DNA from 4 places in the Myxococcus faecalis genome. Region 1 is predicted to be linked to each of the others. Evidence: riboswitches for the same ligand, from Rfam matches in the RefSeq annotation. Region 1 holds a riboswitch; each other region holds the start of a gene.
The links. Region 1 has a riboswitch for cobalamin ahead of VZQ01_RS42370 (acyl-CoA thioesterase). Riboswitches for the same ligand answer to the same signal wherever they lie in the genome.
Positions count from the first base shown of each region.

Region 2: linked by a shared signal. The riboswitch ahead of VZQ01_RS25220 (hypothetical protein) and the one ahead of VZQ01_RS42370 (acyl-CoA thioesterase) in region 1 are both predicted to bind cobalamin.
Region 3: linked by a shared signal. The riboswitch ahead of VZQ01_RS19090 (aminotransferase family protein) and the one ahead of VZQ01_RS42370 (acyl-CoA thioesterase) in region 1 are both predicted to bind cobalamin.
Region 4: linked by a shared signal. The riboswitch ahead of VZQ01_RS25210 (TonB-dependent receptor plug domain-containing protein) and the one ahead of VZQ01_RS42370 (acyl-CoA thioesterase) in region 1 are both predicted to bind cobalamin.

Region 1 covers NZ_CP144336.1:10,719,850-10,724,053, reverse strand. The annotation lists gene VZQ01_RS42385 (6-phosphofructokinase) at 1-165, opposite strand, end outside; gene VZQ01_RS42380 (hypothetical protein) at 307-789, opposite strand; gene VZQ01_RS42375 (hypothetical protein) at 963-1,646, shown strand; gene VZQ01_RS42370 (acyl-CoA thioesterase) at 1,812-2,231, opposite strand; cobalamin riboswitch at 2,358-2,595, opposite strand; gene VZQ01_RS42365 (S1C family serine protease) at 2,714-4,054, shown strand; gene VZQ01_RS42360 (FHA domain-containing protein) at 4,042-4,204, shown strand, end outside.
Region 2 covers NZ_CP144336.1:6,272,962-6,277,165, reverse strand. The annotation lists gene VZQ01_RS25230 (QcrA and Rieske domain-containing protein) at 1-109, opposite strand, end outside; gene VZQ01_RS25225 (cell surface protein) at 106-834, opposite strand; gene VZQ01_RS25220 (hypothetical protein) at 831-2,207, opposite strand; cobalamin riboswitch at 2,393-2,608, opposite strand; gene VZQ01_RS25215 (MXAN_6577-like cysteine-rich protein) at 2,628-4,204, opposite strand, start outside.
Region 3 covers NZ_CP144336.1:4,776,897-4,781,100, forward strand. The annotation lists gene VZQ01_RS19085 (aldehyde dehydrogenase family protein) at 1-902, opposite strand, end outside; gene VZQ01_RS19090 (aminotransferase family protein) at 899-2,263, opposite strand; cobalamin riboswitch at 2,529-2,742, opposite strand; gene VZQ01_RS19095 (MDR family MFS transporter) at 2,924-4,204, shown strand, end outside.
Region 4 covers NZ_CP144336.1:6,267,916-6,272,119, forward strand. The annotation lists gene VZQ01_RS25195 (tetratricopeptide repeat protein) at 1-529, shown strand, start outside; gene VZQ01_RS25200 (DUF7305 domain-containing protein) at 526-1,803, shown strand; gene VZQ01_RS25205 (FHA domain-containing protein) at 1,878-2,399, shown strand; cobalamin riboswitch at 2,409-2,655, shown strand; gene VZQ01_RS25210 (TonB-dependent receptor plug domain-containing protein) at 2,715-4,204, shown strand, end outside.

The DNA.
Region 1 (4,204 bases):
ACGCGTGAGGTCGGGCTCCACCAGGCCCATGTAGCCGTTCTCGATGCCGACGAACTCGTGGCCGAACTCGTGCGTGCCCCGCTTGACGAGGCCGCGGATGAGCGCGTTGAGCCCGGGGCAGTCTCCGCCACCGGTGAGGACTCCGAGTCTCAGTGAACGGGCCATAGGGGTCGGACGCGGGTGTCAGAGGCAGGAGTGCCCACCATGACAGCGACGTCGGACCTGATGATAGGAGGCCCCCGCGCTGGGGTGCAACGCGCGAATCACCTCACGGATCGGATTTCCGAGTGGAAACGCGAGCTTCCATCAGTCCCGCTTGAGGCGGCGACGAGAGGCGACGCGGTCCAGCAGGGCCTGCAGACGGGGCTGGGGCGCCTTGGGCAGCGCCTTGTCTGTCGGAGATTGTAGGGGCATCTCCTTCGCCATCCGGTAGACCTCGATCAACCGCTCCTTGAAGAGCTCGTTGTCGGGGCGCTCCTGGACGGCGCGGCGGTAGGCGGCGGCCGCTCCCACGTAGTCCCCGAGGGCGAACAGGCGCTCACCCTCCTGGGCGGGTGAGGAGGGGCCGAGCGGGAGCTCAGGCTCCTCGGGCGGTCGGGAGGCCTCCAGCTTCTGGAGCTCCAGGGGCTGGAGGGACTCGCGGAGGTTGGCGAGCTTGTCGGCGAGCGCGCCGTCGTCCGGGAAGGCCAGGAGGAGCGCCTCATAGAGGTCGAGCGCCTCGACCAGCTCTCCACGGCGCAGCGCTCGGTCGGCGCGAGCCTCCATCTCCACCCGGGCTGCAGGATTCATCTCGGCGCGAGGTTACCCGTGCCCGACGGGGATGTCACAACGAAGGCGCGCGGGCCTGACTTCACGGTGAGCCGGGCCGGTGGGCCTCATGCCCGTGAAGCCGTGTCTTCTGGGTATCCATGGGTTCATGCGGCCTGGCGCGTGAGTGGCCGCGTCCGGGGCTCGGGGGGCCTATGCTGCGCGGTGTGAGCCTCTCGTGGGTGGCAGGCGGGTGGTTGTTGCTGTCGGGCGCGCTCGGGACCGAGCTGCGGCGCGACGGCTACGTGCTGCGTCCGCCCGAGGGCTTCCACATGGTGCGGTGGGAGCCGTACACGGGCTCGGTGGCGGGGGCGGTGACGTTGGACGCGGAGACGCCGAGGTCCTTGTCCGCGGCGCTCGCGGATGGCGAGGGCCCGGAGGCGGCGACGATGTTGGTGTCGGTGGTGGAGCGCGGCTTCTCCGCGAGCCCGTCCGAGCGTGACGACTTCGCGTCGGCGGTGATGCAGCACTTCCAGCGGGAGCTGGGGGTGGTGCTGTCGCCGGAGCGCGTGGACCGGATTGGAGGCGATGCGCCGCGCGTGGAGGTGCTGGGGACGCTGCGGGACGCGGGGCAGACGCGCACGGTGCTGGTGGCGGGGCTCGCGTCCGAGGGGCGGCACGCGGTGGTCGTCGTCAGCGCGCCCGCGGTGCGCTGGGAGGTGCTGGCGCCGAGCGTCCGAGCCTCGCTGGAGACGTTCCGCCTGGAGCCGACGACGACGCCTGGCGTGGTTCCCCGGCGCTTGTTGGGCGCGCTCGCGGGGGCGCTGGCCGGTGCGCTGGTGGCGTCATACGCGGCGTGGCGCCGGGGGCGCGCGGGGCGGATGGCCTCCGAGTCGTGACGACCGCGCGGCTCGCGCACGAATGAATCCCCGGTGGCGCCCTGGGCGGCGCCGCGAGCGGGCCGCCTCGGAGGCGGGCGGGTCCCCGCGTGATGCCATCTGCTGGAGTGCGCGCCGGAGCCCGAGGAGCCGGCCCCGGCGCGGATTGCGTTTCAGGGCTTCACGTCACTGCGCACCCGGCTCGGGCAAGAGCGGGGGCACGGCGGTGGGCTTGCGGTGCTCATCCAGCGCCACGAGCACGAAGCGCCCGCGCGTGCACAGCTCCCGCGCGCCCGTGAGCAGGTCCTCGGCGAACATCTCCACGTCCACGGTGACGGAGGTGCGGCCCGTCGCCGTCACGCGGCTGACCAGCTCCACGAGCTGCCCCTGCTGCACGGGCATGTGGAAGTCCACGCGCTCGCTGGACGCGGTGACCACGGTGCGGCGCGTGTAGCGGCTGGCGGTGATGAACGCGGACATGTCCATCCACCTCAGGGCCTGACCTCCGAAGAGGGTGCCGTAGTGGTTGGTCTGATCCGGGAACACCATGTCCACCATCCGCGTCTCGGTGGCGGAGGAGGGGAGGGACGGCTGCATGTGACTCATGGACGGACTCCTGGCCCACGGGCCTCCCCGGACATGAAGACCTCCGAGGGCGGCGGTGGGCCGCGAGGGATGGCCTGACCTTCCCGCGAAGGCCGGGGGCGAAGCGCCACCCGGGGCGCTGTCCGCGTCCCAGATGGGCTCGAGGCAGGTTTTCGGGCTCCGTGGGCCTCCCACCACCCGCCCCTCATCGCGGCGCGTGCTGGCGTCCTAGGCGCCGCCCCTTCCCAGCCCTCGTCTGCCGAGGACCAGTGCGTTCGACGGCGTTCGTTCCCACTGACCGCTGCGGGGCAGCTCCGGATTCACACCGGATTCCCTTGCTAAACCTCGTGGACCCCCACGAGGCACCTCGGGCGGGGCGGACCCTACCCGCTGCCCGGCGCGTCGCCAACAGGGCAGGTGGGTCGACGAGCGCACCGGAGGCCTCATGCCCCGCCACTCGGTACCCCCGCGCGCGCGGCGCTGGGATAGCGTGCGCCGCATCCATGTTCGTCTTCCTCCTCGTCGCCGTGCTGGGGCAGGCGCCGGCCGTCGCCCCATCCGAACCGGGCGCGCCCTCCGCCGTCCGAAGCCAACCCGACGTCGTGCCCGCTCCCGCGCCCGAGCCGCCTCCGGCCGTGTTGCCCCCGGCCACCCACGAACTCTTCCAGCGCATCCAGAACCGCGTCGCCCAGGTGCGCATCATCGAGCGCCGCTCGGGCACGCGCTCCTCCATCGGCTCCGCCTTCTTCGTCTCGGGCGACGGGTACGCCATCACCAACTACCACGTGGTCTCCGACGTGGTGCTCCACCCGGAGGACTACACCGCGCAGCTCGTGCTGCGCACCGGCGGGGAGCCCGTGCCCGCGCGCCTGGTGGACGTGGACGTGGTGCACGACCTGGCCGTCATCCGCATGGATGAATCGGTGAAGGACTACTTCGTCCTGGAGGACCGCGAGCCGCCCCAGGGCGCGCGCCTGTTCGCCATGGGCAACCCCCATGACCTGGGCACCACCATCGTCGAGGGCACGTACAACGGCTTCATCCAGGACTCGCTCTACGAGCGCCTGCACTTCAGCGGCGCCATCAACCCGGGCATGAGCGGCGGCCCGACGCTGACGGGGCAGGGCACCGTGGTGGGCGTCAACGTGGCCACCATGGGCAACCAGCTGGGCTTCCTGGTGCCGGTGCACCGCGCGAGGACGCTGCTCGGCCGGGCGCTGAAGATGGCGCCGGACGCGACGCCCGCGCTGCTGGAGACGGTGCGCGCGCAGCTCATCGAGAACCAGCAGCGGCTCACCGAGCAGATGCTCGCGGCCTCGCTGCCGAAGCAGGCCCTGGGCAGCTACCACGTCCCGGGGCGGTGGATTCCCTTCCTCAAGTGCTGGGGCGACACGCCGCATGACCCGGAGGTGCCGTACACCGTGACGAACTACCAGTGCTCGTCCGAGGAGGACATCTACCTGTCCTCGCGGCACCGCACCGGCGTGGTGGCCTTCCTGCATCAGCAGGCCTCCAGCCAGGAGCTGGGCGCGCTGCGCTTCTCCGCGCTCTACACCGCGCTGTTCTCGCAGGACCCGGACACGGTGGAGGCCTCGCGCGAGGACGTCACCAACTTCCGGTGCACCTCCGAGTTCGTGGACGTGGGCGGGCTGCCCGTGCGCGCGGCCATGTGCCTGCGCGCGTACAAGCGCTTCCCGGGGCTCTATGACCTGGTGCTGCGCGCCGCCGCGCTCAACGCCAGCACCAGCGGGGTGGACACCAGCCTCACGCTGGGCGGCTTCACGGCGGACAACGCGCGCAAGCTGGCGCGCCGCTACCTGGAGGGGCTGTCGTGGACGAAGTGATCTTCCTGGAGGTGTTGGAGGGTGACTCCGTCCACACGCGTCACCGGCTGGAGCGCTTCCCGGCCACGGTGGGCCGCGCGTACTCGAACGACGTCATCCTGGATGACCCGAAGGTCTCCGCCGAGCACCTGCGCATCGACCGCCGCGAGG
Region 2 (4,204 bases), 4.4 Mb from region 1:
GGACGATGGCCTCCCGCCACTCGCCGCCGCACCCCGCGCCCAGCGTGGCCAGGGCACAGCCGCCCCGGGCCAACGTGAGGAGCGCGGCGCGGCGGTCCAGGTCCGTCATGGCGCGGCGGTCAGCGACACGCCGTTCACCACGGCGACGGCGTCCAGGTCGAACCCCGCGGAGGTGCCCGCCGAGCCGTTGGTGCCCGCGTCGACGATGCGCACGTAGCGCGCCCGGGCGAGGCCCACGGTGGCCAGGTCGAACCCGTCACCGCCGGCCACGGCGGGGTCCGTGGCGCTGATGCCAGCGGCGGGGTTGGCCGTCACGGGACGCACGCCCGCGCAGCCCGGGTAGTTGTTCGTCGCGTCCGAGGGGGCGCAGGGGAACTCGTGCCACTGCACGCCGTCGTCGCTCACCGAGACGCGGCCCCGCTCGGTGAAGGCGCGCGGGCCTCCGGCGATGAGGAAGCCGTTCTCGAAGACGAGCAGGTCCACGCCCGGGCCATCCACCACCGCGAGGTCCGTGAAGCGCAGGGTGATGGAGCCACCCTGCCCCAGCGAGAGGACATCCAGCGAGCCGCTGTCCAGCCCCCCGCCCACCGGCGCGCCCAGGACGATGGACGGGAAGCGGTCCTGTCCGAAGCCCGCGCCGGGGCCGGGCAGGTACTCGACCACCTCGTCGGCGTACGGGTCAGCGGGCCGCGAGGGGCTCGCGTCGGTCCCCGAGTCACCGGGCCCCGCGTCGTCGTCCGTGACGGGAGCCTCGTCCCCACCGCACGCGGACAGGCTCAGCGCCAGGGCGAGCACGGTGCCGCGACCGAACCACGAGGAGGCGCGCGTGCTCACGGCGCCACCTGGAGGCGCACCAGGCGCCGGCCGTTGCGGTCGGACACGCCGACGAGCACGTCGGAGCCGAGCGCCTTGAGCATCCGCACCGTGGTGCACTGGTTGACGTAGGTGAGCACGGGCACGCGCGCGCCCACCGTCACGGCGTCATTCGCGCCGACCGACAGCGCGTAGCGGGACACGTCGGTGGCGACGAAGTCGTAGTCCGGGGGAGCGTAGGCGCCGCGGTTGAGCACCACGCCACCGCCGAAGGCCGCGACGTCGTTGAAGTCGCTGCCCACGTCGACCTTCGCCTGGGTGCCCAGGTCCAGCGGCGTGCCGCTGGTGATGGCGGTGGCGAGCGTCGTGGGCGCCACGCCGTGGAGGACGTTGACGAAGTTCTGGTCGAAGTAGCCCAGCGCGGCGACGCCCGTGTCCGTCACGGCGGTGAAGCCGCTGCCCACCACGTCACCCTGCGGGAAGTTGACCGCGCGCACCGTGCCCATGGGGTCCGTGGACGTCACGAGACCATAGACAGCCAGGTCGGAGGCCGAGCCCAGACCGCCGCCGTTGACGAGCACCGCGCTCAGCTCCCCGGACGTGAAGGCCGCCGCGGAGAAGTTCTTGGGCGCGACGACGAAGCTCGAGTTGGCCGGCGTGGCCAGGTCATACGCGGCGACGTTGCCCGGCGAGCCCGTGGCGCCCAGCGTGTAGCCGGTGAAGACGCGCAGGCCGTCGTTGATGACGTAGCCGTTCGGGTACACCGTGGCGCCGCCCTCGCGGTCCGCGGGGGTGATGATGTCGAAGAGCTTCGTGGTGCCCGGCAGCAGGTCGGGCCAGGTGCCCAGCGAGTACAGCGCGGCGTCCTTGCCCCGTCCCTGGATGCCGTAGAACGCATACGTGGGACCCGGAGAGGCACCGAGCGCGAGGATGTCCGGCGACAGCGCCACGGACTCGGCGGCGACGAAGCCCGGCTGGAGCACGAGCGTGCCCAGCTTCGGGTCCAGCGGCACCGTCGCGCAGTCGACCACCACGGGGCCGGCATCCGGCTCACCCGCGTCCGGCGCACCTGCATCCGGCTCACCCGCGTCGGGCGTGCCCGAGTCCGGCTGACCCGCGTCGGGCGTGCCGGAGTCCGGCGTACCAGAATCCGGCGTCCCGGAGTCCGGCGGGCCCGCGTCGGGCGTGCCCGAATCCGGCGTCCCCGCGTCGGGCGTCGGGGTGGTGGGGGCAGGCTCGGTCTCGCACCGCTCGTCGACGCAGACCCACTGCTGCCCCGCGGGGGCCTCGCCGTTGTCGGCGCGGCAGTCGAATGGGTCGACACACTCCGGGTTGCAGCCGGTGCCGAGCAGGGCCACGGCGAAGGAGGCCACGGCCAGTGATGCGGACTTCATCCAAGGTTTCGCGCGCTTCGATTCAGCCGTCTTCATCTGCGTCCTCGTCCCTCTCCGCCCCCACGGGCGGGTGGGCTTCCAGGAGGACGCGGTCGAAGGCGGGCACCCGAGCACCCCACGGTGCGCGGTGAATGGGCTGACGCCTCCGCCGCCTCCCCTCGGAGGCCTCGGTGATGTCCGTGCCCAAGGGGCACGGGTCCACGGCAGGTTTTCGGACTCGCAGGCGCGGGAGCCCCGGAGGGCGCCCACCTAGTGGCCGTCGCTTCCCAGTCCCGTGAGGGACCAGTGCTTCAATGACGGCGGTCGTTCCTGCACACCGCTGCGGGGCAGTCCCGGATTCGCACCGGGTTCCCTAGAGCCGCCGTGGTTCGCACGACGGCACCGAGGACGCGGCCGGGATATGGCGGGCGACAGGCATTGTCAATGGAGCGCGGTGACGTCGATGGCGTTGGACACGGGGCGTCGAGGGTCCACCGGGCACGCCTCCAGCGCGGGGCCCTTCGCGGTGGGCGTGGAGGAGCCCCTGCGCTCGGTGAGGGTGCCATCACCGACCTCCACGACGAAGACGCGGCCCGCGTTGGTGTCCGCCAGGTACACCGCGCCTCGGGACACGGCGAAGCGGCTGGCCACCGACAACAGGCAACCCGGTGCGCCGGGCTGACAGCCGGGATTCAGCGCGTAGGAGGCCACGGGGACATCGTTCTTCACCAGCACCAGCCCCGTGGAGCGAACGGACGTGGCGAGGTAGCCGTTGGCCGTGTCGTAGATGGCCTCACCGATGCAGGCGACCACGAGCTGGTCACCGACGGCTTCCACGTAGCCCGCGTTGAGGCAGCGCTCCTGGCCCAGGTCGATGGCGCTGACGGCGCCGGTGGCGGGGTCGATGCGCGCGAGCATGCCCGGCCCGTTGGGGCGGTAGTCGTTGGCGGGGTTGAGGTTGGTGAGCGCCACGTACACGTGGGTGCGCGTCGCCGTCACCGAGAACGGCAGGGGCATGGAGCCCGTGCCGTCGAAGGGCTTCAGGTCCAGGCCGGTGAGCGACAGCGTGTCCACCTTGCGCGGCTGCGTGGGGTCGGAGATGTCCACGCGCGCCACGGCGTTGCCGTGCTGGAAGTTGGAGCTGCCGGTGCCGAAGAGCGGGATGTAGAGCAGGTCGCCGAAGCGCGCGAGCGCCTGGGGGCTGGTGTTCGGGCCGAGGTTCAACTGCCCCACGGTGCGCAGGCCCAGGCCGTTGCCGTGGGACGGACCGTCACGGCGGAGCACCTGGAGCGTGTTGTTCACCGAGTCGATGACGTACACGTGGGGCGGGTCCACGAGGATGTCATTGGGGGAGCCGGACACGACGCCCAGCGAGTCCTCCTCGACGAGCGCGCCCAGGTTGCCTCCAGGCGCCTGGAGCAGCTTGCCGTTGGTCATGTCCGCGCCGAGCACGAAGCCATCCCAGGACGCGAGCGCCTGGATGCCCGCGCCGAACTCTCGGCGAGGTCCGAGCTGGTCCGTCCCCGCCTGGAGGCCCACGAGCTGCCCGTTGGTGAAGCACGCGGCCACGACGTCGTAGGTGCAACGCCCGGAGCGGCAGGACTGCGCGTCGGGGCACACGTTGCCGCAGGCGCCGCAGTGGAGCGCGTCCGTCTGGCCGTCCACGCACGCGCCGGAGCAGCGCAGCAGCCCCTCGGAGCAGCCCTCGCGACAGGTGCCGGACTCGCAGACCTGCCCGGCGGCACAGGCCGAGCCACACGCGCCGCAGTGGGCGACATCCGTCGCGGTGTCCACGCAGGCGCCGTTGCAGGACTCGGTGCCCGCGCGGCAACCACAGGCGCCGTCCTGACAGACCTCCCCCGAGGAGCACGTGGTGCCACAGGCGCCGCAGTGCGCGGTGTCGCTCCGCGTGTCCACGCAGGCGCCGTCACAGACGACGAGGCCGGAGGTGCAGACCACGCCCTCATCCGGACAGCCCGTGAGCACGAGCGCCGAGGCACAGAGCAGCGACAGGACGA
Region 3 (4,204 bases), 5.0 Mb from region 1:
ATGGCGGCCTCCAGGTCCGCGTCGCGACAGACGATGGCGGGGTTCTTCCCGCCCAGCTCCAGGAGGCACGGCCGCACGCGGCCCGTGGACATCCGCCGGTGCAGCTCCATGCCCACCGCCTTGCTGCCGGTGAAGGACACGCCGTCGATGCCGGGGTGGCGCACCAGCGCCGCGCCCACCGCCTCGCCCTCGCCGTGCGCGACCTGGAAGACGCCCGGAGGCAGGCCCGCGTCGACGAGCGCCTGGTACAGGCCCTCCGCGCACCAGGGCGTCTCCTCGCTGGGCTTGAGGATGACGCTGTTGCCGCCGAGCAGCGCGCCGCCGCTCATCCCCGCCGCGAGCGCGAGCGGGAAGTTGAACGGCGAGATGATGACGAAGACGCCGTAGGGCCGCAGCACGCTGCGCGTGTCCTCGTTGGGGGACAAGCGCGCCATGGGCCGCGAGTAGCCCTCCGCCTGCTCGAGCTGACCCGCGTAGTAGCGCAGCAGGTCCGCCGACTCCTCCACGTCACCGAGCGACTCGAGCCGGCTCTTGCCCACCTCCAGCGTCATGCGCGCGGACAGCTCCATGCGCCGCTCGGAGATGAGGTCCGCGGCGCGGCGGAGGATGCGCACGCGCTCCTGCCACGGCGTCGCGCCCCAGCCGCGCTGGGCCTCGCGCGCCACGCGCACCACGCGGTCCACCTCGGCCACGGGCGTGCGGTGGACGGACACGAGAAGCTCGTCCGGCCGCGCGGGGTTGCGGCTCTGAAGCAGGTCTCCACTCCGGAACGCCTCGCCGCCGAGCCACGACGGCAGCTCTCCGCCCAGCGTCGAGCGCACGGCGGCGAGCGCCTCGTCGAACTGCGCGTGCAGCGCGGACAGGTCCGCCTCCAGCACCGAGTAGGTGATGCGGAAACTCATGACGCCTCCTGGAAGAAGTGGTGGATGCCGCGGGCGAGCGTGTCGACCAGTTCGTCGACCTCCGCCTCGGTGATGACCAACGGAGGACCGACCATGAGCAGGTCCCCGTTCGTCCCGTCCGCGTGGCCCGTGTTGGACCAGAGGACCAGCCCCCGCTCGAACAGCGCCGACAGCAGTCGCTCGATGACCTTGCGCGCGCGTGGGAAGGGGCGCTTGCTCGCGGTGTCCTCGACCAGCTCGATGCCGGCCATCAGCCCCACGCCCTGCACGGAGCCGACATGTGGCAGCGCGCCCAGCGCCTCACGCAGGCGGCGCTGGAGGTGCGCGCCCACGCGCCCGGCGTGGGCCACCAGGTCGTGCCGCTCGTAGTAGTCGAGCACCGCCAGCCCCGCCGCCGTCATCGCGGGCGCCTGGAGGTACGTCTGCGCGTGCATGAAGCCGCCCGAGCCCCGGCACAGCTCCTCCAGGTGCTCCTCGCGGATGAGCAGCGCGCTCAAGGGCGCGTAGCCCCCGCTGATGCCCTTGCCGAGCACCAGCACGTCCGGGGTGAAGTGGAACAGGTCGCTGGCGAAGAAGCGGCCGGTGCGCCCGCAGCCGCACATGACCTCGTCGGCGATGGTGAGGATGCCGTACTCGCGGCACACGGCGCTCACGCGCTCGAAGTACCCGGGCGGTGGAGGCGACGCGCCCGCGGACGAGCCGATGACGGGCTCCGCGATGAAGGCGGCGATGGTGTCCGGGCCCTCGCGGCGAATCGTCTCCTCGAGCAGCCGCGCGTAGTGCTCGGCGCCGTCGCGCGCGTAGTCCTCCAGCCCGGAGCGGTACGGGTACGGCGCGGGCGTGGTGACGACCTCCGCCAGCAGGGGGCCGAAGAAGGTCTTGTAGTGGGGCCGCCCCGACAGCGAGAGCGCGTACAGCGTGTTGCCGTGGTAGCCGGGCACGCGCGCGATGACCTTGCCGCGCTGGGGCTGGCCGCGCTCGACCCAGAGCTGGCGGACGAACTTCACCGCGGCCTCCACCGCCTCGGAGCCCGAGCCGAGGAACGCGGCGCGCGTGAGCCCCTGGGGCGCGAGGGCGCACAGGCGCGTGGCGAGCGCCTCGGTGACGTCGGTGGTGAAGTGGGTGCCGTTGACGTAGGCGACGCGCAGCAGCTGCTCATGGATGCGGTCCGCCACCTCGCGGTTGCCGTGACCCACGCTGGCCACGAGCGCACCGGCGGAGGCGTCGAGGTAGCGCTTGCCGCTCGCGTCGAAGAGGTGGACGCCCTGGCCGTGCGTCACCACGGGGAAGTCGCGCGCGAGATTGCGCAGCAGCACGTTCCCCTGGGGGTAGCGCACCGTGTGCCTGGCTTCGTCCCGCATCGTCCGTCCTCCACGCAGCGCGGACGACCGGAGGTCGCCCGACAGGGCTCCCGCGTGGAAGAAGGGCAGTCACGATGCGCGCGTGAGCGCACACCAGGCCCCGACTGGAGCCCACGGACCGACCTTCGCCCCCACGGGCGACTGGAGACACGGGGGATGGAGGTCGGAGAAGTCGAGCGTGCGTGAGGGCCCGTCGAGGCACGAGCGCCGCTCGAACCTTCCGGCCGTCCCACGCGGCTCCAGGTCGAAACCGTCCGTGGATTTCTCCCACGGTCGGATGCGGGCAGGTCTTCGGGCTCGTGAGCGCTTCGGCCTTGGGGGCCGGCTTCCTACGACTCGTCGCTTCCCAGCTCCCCAGGGGAACCAGTGCGGATGACGAGGCTCGTTCTCACTTACCGCTGCGGGGCAGCCCCGGATTCGAACCGGGTTCCCTTTTAAGCTCGGACCGAGGTCCGAGCACCAACATGGGGCGGTATGTACTGTTCGCCTCTTCGGACTGTCAAGCGAAGCGCCGGTGCGCGCTCGACGCGCGGGGACGTGACGTCTGCCGGTGCGCGGGGATGTTCGACGAGCAACCTGCCGTGCATGAGCGCTGGCGCATCCCGCGCGCAGGCGTCACCTTCATCGGTGGCGCTCCGCGTCGGAGGACGCCTCCAGACCATGGCTCCGTCCGCCGCGAACACCGCCGCCGCGCCCTTCACGTTCACCCGTGCACAGAGGGTGTTCACGATGTCGGGCGCGCTGCTCGGGCTGCTGCTCGCGGCGCTGGACCAGACGATTGTCGCCACGGCGGGTCCCTCCATCCAGGCGGACCTGGGCATCTCCCCCGCGCTCTATCCGTGGCTGACGACGTCGTACCTGGTCGCGTCGACGATGATGGTGCCCGTGTGGGGGAAGCTGTCGGACCTGCTGGGCCGGCGCATTGTGCTGGCGGCGGGAATCGTCGTGTTCCTGCTGGGCAGCTTCCTGTGCGGCGTGTCGCGCTCGACGCTGACGCTCATCCTGTACCGCGCGGTGCAGGGGGTGGGCAGCGCGGCGCTCTTCACCGCGTCGCTGTCGGTGGTGGCGGACCTCTATCCGCCGCGCGAGCGAGGCAAGTACCAGGGCCTGTTCGGCGCGATGTTCGGCCTGTCGAGCGTGGTGGGGCCGCTGGCGGGAGGCTTCATCACGGACCGGCTGGGGTGGCACTGGGTGTTCTTCATCAACCTGCCGGTGGGCGCGGTGGCGCTCGCGCTCGTGCTCTCGCGCATGCCGGCGCTCAAGCCTCCGGGGGCCTCGCGCGGGAGGCTGGATGTGACGGGCGCGGTGCTGCTGGCGCTGGCGGTGGTGCCGCTCCTGCTCGCGCTCAGCCTGGGGCGTGGCGCGGAGCAGGTGGCGCACGGTGGCGGCTGGGCGTGGGGTTCGTGGCAGGTGCTGGGGTTGTTCGCGCTCGCGGCGGCGGGGACGGTGTTGTTCCTGCGCGAGGAGAGGCGCGCGCAGGAGCCGCTGCTGGACCTGAAGCTGTTCCAGGACCGGACGTTCGCGCTGGGGAACGCGGCGGTGTTCGTCATCGGCGCGGTGTTCCTGTCGGGCGTGGTGTTCCTGCCGCTGTTCATGGTGAACGTGGTGGGGCTGTCGGCCACGCACGCGGGGCTGACGTTGACGCCGCTGACGTTGGGCGTGGTGGCGGGCAACATCCTCAGCGGTCAGCTGGTGTCGCGCATCGGCCGGTACAAGGGGCTGATGCTGGGCTCGCTGGTGGTGTTGATGGTGGGCTTCACGGTGATGGGGTTCACGCTGACGCCCACGTCGACGCAGACGGAGGTCACGGTGAAGATGGTCCTGGTGGGCGTGGGCCTGGGACCGTCGATTCCGCTCTACACGCTGGCCATCCAGAACGCGGTGTCACCCCAGCGCATCGGCGTGGCCACGGCGATGGCCACGTTCTTCCGTCAGCTCGGG
Region 4 (4,204 bases), 4.5 Mb from region 1:
GCTCGCGCCGGAGCCGCCCGTGCCGTCGGTGCCCGGTGCGGTCGCGCGAGAGCGGTCCGTGCCTCCAGGGCCGGAGGTGCCCGATGCGGTCGCTCTGGAGCCCATCGCTCCGGTGAAGCCCCGGATGAGCGCGCCGTCCGCCGCGCCCGCGCCGGAGGACCTGCTGCGCCGGGCCAACGCGCATCGGGCCACCGGACAGTGGAAGGCGGCCGAGGCGCTCTACCTGCGCGTCATCCGCGCCGAGCCCCAGGGCATGTCCGCGTACGTCGCGCGCGTGGCCTCGGGCGCGTTGAGGCTGGAGCACCTGGGCGATGCGCGCGGGGCGCTGCGCCAGTACCAGGAGGCCCTGAAGGGCTGGCCCGGGGGCTTGTTGGAAGAAGAGGCGAGCCACGGTGTCACCGAGGCGCTGCGCGCGCTGGGGGACCGGGACGGCGAGGTGCGCGCGTTGGAGGACTTCGTCGCGCGTCACCCCGATTCGCCCCATGCCGTGGCGGCCCGGAAGCGGCTGAAGGAGGTCTCAGGTCGATGAGTCGCGCCAACGTGTCGCCGTGGAAGTCCGGGACGAAGGTCCTCTGCGTGCTGGGGTTGGTGGGCGCCTGGAGCGCGTGCGAGGTGAAGGACCCGGTGGCCTTCATCGAGACGCCTCGCAACGACGCGGGGCCGGTGGCCTCGTCGGACGCCGGGCCGACGACGGGCGAGGGCGAGCAGCCCGCCGATGACCACACCGCCTTCTGCGCGTCCACGGGGCCGCTGCTCCTGGTGGGCGACAGCCTCACGGGCGCGAAGGTGTGCAGCGGGCACCTGGCCGAGCGGGCCTTCCGCTACGCGCTGTGCTCGTGCGAGCGGCTGGCCTTCAGCGCGTCGCTCACCACGGATGCGTTCAAGAGCTCGCTGGGCAAGTACGTGCCGGGCGGCAAGGGCGGTGCGGTGGCGACGAACGGCGGCGTCGCGGCCAACGACACGCTGACGATTGGCGGCGGGCTGAGCGCGGGCGGCGCGGACGGCATCCTGCTGGGGCGCGGCCTGTCGGTGGGCGGCGGGCTGTACAGCGGCGGTCCGCTCAGCGGCAACGTGTCCGCGCAGGTGACGGGGGACGCGTGGGTGCGCGGCGACGTGGGGCTCGCGTCGCTGAGCGTGGCGGGCAAGCTGGCGGTGCCCGCGGAGCGCAGCATGTCCGGCACGGTGACGGCCGCCGAGGTGCTGCGCGAGCCGGTGGACTCGGTGTCGCCGTGCGCGTGCGGGGACACCGCGTCGGTGGTGGACATCCAGGGGCTCATCGCCAACCACGCTCGCGAGAACCACAACGACGTCATCGACCTGGAGCCCTCGGCGCTGCAGGGCTTCACCGGCGAGCGCACGCTGGAGCTGCCGTGCGGGCGCTTCTTCCTGACGGGCATCGAGGGCCAGGGCCGGCTGAACCTCGTGGTGCGCGAGCGCACCGCGCTCTTCGTGCGGGACAGCGTCGTCATCGGCGAGCGGCTCTCGGTGGAGGTGGTGCCGCCGGGGGAGCTGGACTTGTTCGTGGGCGGCGACATGACGGTGGCCGGCCAGCTCCTGCTGGGGTCCGTGGACGCGCCGGCGAAGGTGCGCGTGTACGCCGCGGGGACGGGGACGCTGGGCATCTCCGCGGGCAGTGTGCTCGCGGGAAACCTCTACGCGCCCGGCGCCACGCTGACGCTCAGCGGCAACGCGGAGGTGTTCGGCTCCGTCTTCGTGCGCCACATCGAGTCGTCCGGCACGCTGGCGTTGCACTACGACTCCGACATCCTCTCGCTGGCGAGCGCCTGCGGAACCGTGGAGTGACGCAAGGGGGGTGGACAGGGCGAGGGGGCGTGCACAGGTTTGCGTGCACACCTTCCCGGCCTGGAGGGCTCGTCGTGCTCCACCGTCTGTCCGCGCTGATGTCCCGGCTCCAGGAGGACCGCGAAGCCCTGCTGCGGGAGGTCGGGTGGCCCGTTCTGGTGTGGGACTCCATGCCGAGCCGTCCGCGCTCCGTGGCGCAGGCGGAGCCGCCGACGCTGAAGGTGCCGATTCCATCGCGAGTCGTGGAGCCCGTGGTGTTCGAGCTGTGTCCGCGCTTCCCTGGCCGAGGGCCGGAGGTGATGGTGGGCCGCAGCCCCGAGTGCGACATCGTCCTGCCCGAGCCCACCGTGTCGCGACAGCACGCGCGCTTCCGTCCGGAACCGCACACCGAGGTGTGGAGCGTGACGGACCTGGAGAGCCACGGCGGCACCTTCGTGGAGGGGGTGCTGATTGTACCGGGGCGCTCGACGCCGCTGTTCAGCCAGGCCTCGCTGCGACTGGGGGGCGCGCAGGTGGTGTTCCTGCAGGCGAGCGCCTTCGAGTCCTACGCGCGCGCGTGCGAGGTGTCGTCCCGGGTGCGCTTGACGCGCTGGTAGTCAGCTCCTAGAAGGGGTGCGCCCTTGGGTGCCCATGTCGGGCTTTCAAGAGGGAAGCCGGTGCGATTCCGGCGCGGTCCCGCCACTGTGAATGGGCCGCCCTGAGGTCAGGGCCGGGGACTTCGGTTGTCGCCACTCCGGCGGTGTCCAGGCGGACGCTCCGGGGGAAGGCGGAAGCCCCCTTCCAGCCAGACGCGTCGTGCGCCTGGAGCTGGAGTCCATCAGCCAGGAGACCTGCCCGAGGGTGCGGACGTGTCGCGTGGCGGCACGTGCGGATGGCCTTCTCTCTTCGATGGAGAGAGCGGAAGGCGGAGCATGCGGCGCACCTTCCTCGCCGGGCACCTGGTGTGCCTGGCGCTCAGCCTGCCTTCCGGAGCGCGCGCGCAGGCGACGGACGACGTCGTCGTGCCCGCGACGGTGGTGCGAGGCAAGGCGCCGCCGCCTCCCGACGCCCCCGAGCGCCGCGACCCCACGGGCGCCATCACCGTCATCGACGCGAGCGAGCATGCGGGCGAGGCGCGGGACACGGCGGAGCTGCTCGTGGGCTCGGTGGGGCTCGCGGTGCAGGACTCGGGTGGCTACGGGCAGAGCAAGAGCCTGGTGGTGCGCGGCGCGGCGTCGAACGGGGTGCTGGTGTTCCTGGATGGAATCCCGCTCAACGGCGCGGGCGGCATGGCGGACCTGTCGCAGGTGCCGGCCGCATTGGTGGAGCGACTGGAGGTGCTGCGCGGGGGCGCGGGGGCTCGCTATGGCTCGGGAGGGCTCGGCGGCGCGGTGAACATCGTCACGCGCGCGCCGTCGTCGCACGTGCGGGCCAGTGGAGAGGTGGTCTACGGGAGCTGGAACACGGCGCTGGGGCACGTGGCCATCACCGGGCCTTTGTTGGACGGGAACGCGCTGGTGCTGCTGCACGCGGGGCGCTCGGATGGGGACTTCGCGTACGAGCTGGATGAGCTGCCCGCGGTGCCGGACAACCCCGTCACGGCGGAGGCGCGCGCGCGCAACGACGCGAAGGGGGGAGGCGTGCTGCTGCGGTATCGGCGGCGGCTCCCGGGGGGCTCGCGGCTGGATGTGCTGTCCGAGCTGTCGCTGGAGGACCGCGCGATTCCGGGCACGGTACAGAACCCCCAGTCCGCGGGGCGACAGGACCTGGACCGGCTGTCATTGGGCGTGCGGTGGTTGGGGACGCAGGCGAGTGCGAGGGGCTTCTTCCGTCGCGATGGCCTGGAGGTGACGGGGGGGCTGCTGGGGGCGGGAGGTCCGCAGCGGCATGTCGTGGGTGGGGTGGAGGTGGAGGGGCGGACGCTGCTCGGGGGCGGGCATGCGCTGACGGCCACGGTGGCGTCGTCGGGGGAGCAGGTCACCCAGGCGAAGGGCGCGCAGTCCGCGAGCTGGTGGCGCGGCAGTGTCATGGTGATGGACGAGTGGGCGCTGGTGGCTGACGTGTTGAGCGTCGTGCCGTCGCTGCGGTTCGAGCGGGTGGGGCCCTACTGGTTGTTCTCGCCGAAGGTCGGCGCGTGGCTGTCGTTGGGCGGAGGCGTGGGGCTTCGGGCGAACGCGGGACAGTCGCATCGCGCGCCGTCGTTCCTGGAGCTGTACATCCGTCAGGGGACGTTGTTGCCCAATCCGGGGCTGAGGCCCGAGCGGGCGCTCTACGCGGACGCGGCGGTGGTCTGGGACTCCCAGGCGACGGTGGCGGGGGCTCCTCGGTGGAGTGTGACGGCGGGCGGCTTCGCGGCGCTTTACGAGGACCTCATCGCGTACGAGCTGTATCCGCCGATGATGGCGCGGCCGTACAACTTCGA